One region of the Paenibacillus sp. JT22N1 genome, then DNA from elsewhere that is predicted to be linked to it. Evidence: a T-box and tRNA genes for the amino acid it is inferred to sense, from the RefSeq annotation. Region 1 holds a T-box; the other holds one or more tRNA genes.
The links. The T-box of region 1 lies ahead of ileS (isoleucine--tRNA ligase). A T-box ahead of a tRNA ligase gene usually reads a tRNA of that ligase, here a tRNA-Ile.
Positions count from the first base shown of each region.

Region 2: it has a tRNA-Ile gene. The T-box ahead of ileS (isoleucine--tRNA ligase) is inferred to sense a tRNA for this amino acid. The anticodon was not compared.

Region 1 is NZ_JCAUAW010000001.1:215,982-219,409, forward strand. It holds gene rocF (arginase) at 175-1,092, opposite strand; T-box leader at 1,440-1,698, shown strand; gene ileS (isoleucine--tRNA ligase) at 1,779-3,428, shown strand, end outside.
Region 2 is NZ_JCAUAW010000003.1:304,040-307,467, forward strand. It holds gene AC58UU_RS07810 (DUF2277 domain-containing protein) at 1-203, opposite strand, end outside; gene xylB (xylulokinase) at 335-1,861, opposite strand; tRNA gene AC58UU_RS07820 (tRNA-Ile) at 2,121-2,194, opposite strand; tRNA gene AC58UU_RS07825 (tRNA-Met) at 2,206-2,282, opposite strand; gene AC58UU_RS07830 (hypothetical protein) at 2,374-2,538, opposite strand; gene AC58UU_RS07835 (hypothetical protein) at 2,702-3,428, opposite strand, start outside.

The DNA.
Region 1 (3,428 bases):
CACTTGGTCTATGTATTTGGCAGTGAGTGATGCCACCCCACCCAAGATTATGTCTATATTTTACATTTATTTACTAGCTGTAACAAGCAAATAACCCGTTATCCTCGCAGTTAGCGGAGAGTAACGGGTTTGTTGTTCATTCGACGTGTGGTGACCTAGCTAAATTGCTTCAATCTACAGAATCTGCTTGCCCAACAAGGAGCTAATTAAGCCAACAGCTAATTGGGATGTTTTGTTATTGTCGTCGAGAAGAGGATTCACCTCAACGAATTCGGCTGAGGTTACAATGCCTGCTTCATGCAGCATTTCTACGGCCAGATGAGCTTCGCGGTAATGAAGTCCACCTTTTACAATTGTGCCTGTTCCAGGTGCTTCAATCGGATCCAGAGAATCGACGTCAAAACTAAGATGCACTCCGTCTGTTTTACTGCTTATATAGTCAATGGCTTCTTGCATAATGTAAGCCATTCCTTTGCGATCTATATCATACATGGTATAGCATTTGATTCCCAAAGAGCGAATGAGTTTCTTCTCGCCCTCGTCGAGAGATCTTGCTGCAATCAGGACGATATTCTCCGCTTTCACTTTATCATGATTGCCCATAATGCTGGTCAATAAGGGATGCCCCATCCCTAGACTGACGGCCAATGACATCCCATGAATATTACCGGATGGACTTGTATCGGCTGAATTTAGGTCGGAATGAGCATCGATCCAAATGACACCCAAGTTTTGATAATGGCCGGATAATCCAGCTAATGTCCCGATAGCTATGCTATGATCGCCGCCAATGACGAGAGGAAAGCGTCCTTGTTCCACGACCTGAGAGACTTGCTTAGCCAGAAGTGTATTTACTAGGGTAACCTCAGCCAAATACTTGAGGTTGGTTTGATCAACTTCAGCTGCCAAGGGAGTCGCTTTATCGTCCGGCAGACGGATATCAGCAATATGATCGATTGTGATATCCATTTGCTGTAGACCTCGAATTAAACCTGCTTGTAAAATGGCTTTAGGTCCTTTACTTGCTCCGCGTCGACCTGCTCCAAGATCAAATGGCACGGTAATCGCAGCAATAGTCGGTTTGGTACTCATACGATCAGCTCCTCTGGTCTGGACTTTGTTACAAGAAACTCGTTGCTAATCTTTAAGAGGCATCCTTAAATCGCTTTCATTTGAGTGAACGCTTCGAATAAAGCTCGTTTGTAATTAGGTTATCATAACCTAGCTCATAATTGGAGATTTTAATTTGGTTCTTGTGGCAATTGCTGCCGCCTGTTGGGACGCATCATTTCGTGATCATCATACTCCAGTATATGACAATGGTACTACGCTCGGTGAAGGATCTGAAACTGGTTATAATGGATGTTGCAAAATGAAAGTGAACTTGACATTCAATGAAGTTGATGTAAAAATGAATTAACTGATTGTTTTTAATTAATGTAAATTCATTGACGAGAACGAGTACGCTAATCCCCTTGATTTCCAGAGAGTTGGCCTAGAGCTGAAAGCCAACATTCAAGACTTAGCCGAAAATCCCCTCTGAGAAGGAAAGCTGAAGGAATTTTAGTAAGCTGACCCGGGATCCCGCCGTTACAAGGGCCGCGTATGATAGTACGTAGAACGAGAGCTATAATGATCATATCCTTATGATCGTTATGGAACTAGGGTGGTATCGCGAGATGTAATCTCGTCCCTTACGGGACGGGATTTTTTTGTTTTTTTACCACAATTTTTCACGATAAGCCCCAATCATTTTATTAGAGGAGTGTGAATTACACATGAGAAAAATTGATGTGAAAGAAAAAGCGAGAATCCGCGAACTGCGTGTTCTTGAGCAATGGAGATTGAATGATACATTCCGCAAGTCGATCGAAAACCGCAAAGGCAAAGCGAACTTCGTCTTTTACGAAGGACCGCCGACGGCAAACGGATCACCCCATATCGGACACGTGCTTGGTCGTGTTGTGAAAGATTTCATCTGCCGTTATAAAACCATGTCTGGGTACCAAGTCATCCGCAAAGCTGGTTGGGATACGCATGGATTGCCCGTCGAGCTTGGCGTGCAGAAGCAGCTTGGTATCTCGGGAAAACAAGAGATTGAAAAATACGGTGTAGCCGAATTTGTTGAGAAATGCAAAAGCAGTGTATTTGAATATGAAAAGCAGTGGCGTGAACTGACTGAAGCAATCGCTTACTGGACGGATATGGATAACCCCTATGTTACGTTGGATAATGGCTATATCGAGAGCGTTTGGCATATTTTATCCGAAATCCATAACAAAGGACTCTTATACAAGGGGCACCGTGTAAGCCCTTATTGTCCTGATTGCCAAACAACGCTCAGTTCTCACGAAGTGGCGCAAGGCTATGAAGACGTAAAAGATTTAAGTGCCACTGTGAAATTCAAGAGTAAAAACGCGAGCGAAATCTTTCTGGCTTGGACGACGACCCCATGGACTCTGCCTGCAAACGTAGCATTGGCAGTAAATAAAGACATAGATTATGTCAAAGTGAAACAAAAAGGCGAAGTTTATATCGTTGCGAAAAATCTCGCGGAAAAAGTATTCAAACAAGACTACGAAGTTTTATCTGTGCATAAAGGATTGGAATTCGTCGGCAACGCCTACGAGCCTCCTTTCGGCTATATTAGCCCAACCAAAGGACATATCGTCGTAGACGCTGACTATGTTATGGATACGAGTGGTACGGGTATCGTCCATATAGCTCCTGCGCATGGTGAAGATGATTACCGAACAGCCCGCCGACACGAGCTAGATTTTGTGAATGTAGTGAACTTGGCTGGACGTTACAATGATCAGATCACTGACTTCGCAGGACGCTTCGTCAAGGATTGTGACGTCGATATCGTGAAACACTTGTCAGAACGCAGCCTGCTATTTTCCAAAGAGCGCTATGAGCATAGTTACCCGTTCTGCTGGCGTTGTAAATCCCCGCTGCTCTATTATGCGATGGAGAGCTGGTTTATCAAAACGACCGCAATTAAAGAGCAATTGATCGAAAACAACAGTAAAATTGACTGGTATCCTTCTCACATCCGCGAAGGGCGCTTCGGCAAGTTCCTTGAAGAGCTTGTCGATTGGAACATCAGCCGTAATCGTTATTGGGGTACCCCGCTTAACGTTTGGTTATGTGGGGATTGCGGAGTGGAATATGCACCGGGAAGTCACAAAGATTTGCGGGAAAAATCAGTAACGCCAATTAACGAAAGCTTGGAGTTGCATAAGCCCTACATTGATGAAGTGAAACTACGCTGCTCTTGTGGAGGCACCATGGAAAGAACCCCTGAGGTAATCGACGTCTGGTTCGATAGCGGTTCTATGCCTTTTGCGCAGTATCATCATCCATTCGGGGATGAGACGTTGTTTGGTGAGCAGTATCCCGCGGATATGATCTGCGAAGGGATTGAC
Region 2 (3,428 bases), on a different contig from region 1:
TCAGCATTGGTTACCAACGAGTCAAACAGATTCCGGGCAACTAAACTAACATCCTTGACAGCTTGATTGAATGCCGCCTCATTCGCCTTCGAAGGCTCAGTAAAGCCCGAGATCTTTCTTACAAATTGCAGCGAGGCCGCCTGAATTTCATCATCGGTAGCCAAAGGGTCGAAATTGAAGAGTGTCTTAATATTTCGGCACATAGCTTTCTCCTTTTGATATCGTTATTAAATTAATTTTACAATAACATACGAGAATAAGCACACTATCCATTCTTAATAGCAATTAACCGTCGCACCTGGCGCATTTTATTAGAAAGAACTTATTTTCTGCACTATTGGCTTGAATGAGTAGTATTAGTATTGGTTAAACCACTCATTCTTTTGAACAATTCCTTATTGCATTGATATAACTCTCTAAAGATAGGGTAATTCTCTTCATAGACGGATCTATTCTTCAAAATAGGCGTAATCGGTCTCTCGGCTTGCTTCACCACGATTTCACACGCCTCCTCTATCGACGCGTATACGCCTGCCCCTACTCCAGCCATCATGGCCGCACCAATGCAAGCCTGCTCCTTCATAGCGGATGGATATAACTCACAACTGAGCACATCTGCAAGTATCTGCAGCCATACGGCACTTTTAGCTCCACCACCAGCCATCACGATTCGGTCAACTCTCACACCCAATGCCACCAATACCTCCAACCCATCGCGCAGCCCAAAAGCCACTCCCTCCATAACAGCCCGAACCAAATGGGCTTCATTGTGCTTCAGCGTTAAACCGAACATGACGCCTCTGGCAAAAGGGTCCATATGCGGAGTTCGCTCTCCAGTCAAATAGGGCAGGAAAATAAGCCCTTCTGAGCCTGGGGGAACCTGAGCAGCACTTTCATCGAGTGACCTGCTGTCCTTATTTTGGAGAATGTTCTCTGTTAGCCATCTATGTGATAGGCCGGCACTCAGCATCGCCGCCATCATATACCATTTGCCCGGCGCAGTGTGGGTAAAGGTATGAGTTCGCAGCAAGGAATCGTATGTAGGCGTATCCACAGGGACAAACCATTGTCCTCCTGTGCCCAGCGTGCACGAAGCCTGCCCCTGGTGTAAAACCCCATTGCCAATAGCCTGCATGGGTTGGTCTGCGCCGCCAAAGACAACAACAGTACCTGCTGGAATGGCACAATCGTTTGCTGCTTCAGTTGTCAGCGTTCCTGCAACCTCCCAAGGCTCACGAACGGTTGGCAGCAGTTCCGGATTAATTCCGAGCTGTCTCAACAGTTCACTGGACCAACACTTATTGGCTACATCATATGCTAATGTGCCTGAAGCATCTGTTGACTCAGTTCCTACTTCGCCGGTTAGCCTGTACCTGATATAATCCTTCGGCAGCATGACTTTCCAAATCTTCGCATAGGTATCCGGTTCATTCTGCTTTAACCACAACAGCGATAAAAGCAGAAAGCCGGTCGCAGCCCGGTTCTGTACTAGCTTGCCAATCTGCTCGATAGAATACATCGCCTCAAGCTGTTCCTTCTGTTCAAATGAACGCTGATCGCACCAAATAATCGCCGGCCGAAGCACTTGTCCGTCCATCCCTATCGCAACAAGCCCATGCATTTGTCCAGATAAGCCAATAGCGTAACGGTCGCTGCTACCTGCGCCTGCTTGCCTGACAGATTCAGACAAGGTTTGTTGTACAGCCTCCCACCATAGCTGAGGCTCTTGCTCCGCATAGCCGACTAAGGGCGAATGAATGTCATAGCTTTGCTGAGATAAGCCTACCATCCGTCCCGCGGGGTCCATGGCAGCCGTCTTCACGCTGGAAGTCCCTAGATCTATTCCGAGTAGTATTGTCATTCTATATCCCATCCATTTCTTAAGTGTTCAGCCTGTTTTTGCTGTCCAGTATGCTCTTATCCTATCTGTGCCAATATCGTGCATGAACAATTCTTCGACATTTGAGGTCACTGTCCCTTTAGGAATATTAGACTAGCCTGTAAAAGTACGTGCTAAAATGTAAAAAAGCCCCTCGATTTCATCGTGAAGAGATGAAATCGAGAAGCTTATTTAAGGGGATAAAATAATAAAAACCCTTATACCAAGGGTTTCCGTGCTATGGGCCCAGAGGGACTCGAACCCCCGACCAATCGGTTATGAGCCGACCGCTCTAACCAACTGAGCTATAGGCCCAAAGTAAAATTTGGTTGCGGGGGCAGGATTTGAACCTGCGGCCTTCGGGTTATGAGCCCGACGAGCTACCGGGCTGCTCCACCCCGCGTCATTAGCTGCCGCTCAACAGCGACAAAAATAAATATACACTAAATGCGAGGTCTAAGTCAAGCGTTAATTTCTAGGGCATTTCGTTTGAATTACGTGTTATAACGAACGCCAAATCGCCCTTTTTTAGATTTAAAAACTTCCACTTCTTGTGGGCATTCATAGCCGTAAATCCACCAGTCTTCTTCCATTCTTTTCGCCAGGCAGCCCGCTTGAAACTTGGAATCGTATAATTTGGCCCAATATATCCAGTTCATTGTATTCACTCCGTTATGTTCATTTCGTTAATCCTATCTTATCCAAAAAAAGGCCCCCTTATGAGCACTCCTCCACTAAGCAATGAGTTACTGCTCAAAATAAAGCAAAAAACTACTTGGAGATGCTCTAGAGCATAGGTCCAAGTAGTTTTCATTGATTTAACTATTGTTTGAAAGTAGTCAACAACCGTTTAACGGATTCACCATATTCGTTCGTGAATGTCTCAAATACCTTGACTTGAATTGGGAAGTCTAGTTGGTTTGATTTCGCATTTAGGTTAATTGTGTTTGTTCCATTGTATAAACGTCCCTCGCCTGACAAGGCTTCAACTGATTTCCCAACAGGATTTCCAACATTATCGAATAATTCGAATGAGAGCTTACTGTTAAACTTATCTACCGTTACTTGCTTATCCGGCTTAATGTCCAGATCCAGCTTCAACTTATAATCATAAGTCATATTACCTTGGAAAATAGCTGAAATTGTCCAATCTTTAATAGTAATACCATACGGGTACACGTCCAGCGTTTTGCTCGTTGGATCATTCTTCTGAACAGGTACTTTCGCCGTCGCAAGCAGTGATTTATAAGTCGTATCGCCACTAACTTGTTGGCTGTAAAGGTTCATTTTCAGGCCTTCACCCTTTTCAGATGCTGGAAGTGCATACGAATAACTAATCACATACGAGGCATTAGGAACAACACTTAGTGCTGTAGCTTCCTGTCTTCTTCCTCCATACGCATAACCATCTTTACTAACAAGCTCCGTTTGGATCGCCGGAATTGGTATTGGACGGTCACTGTTGTTCGTCAGTTTAAACTTCGCGACAGCCGTATTAAAGCCATCGTCTTCATTACTTGTTACATGTAATTCAACCAACGAAACATCA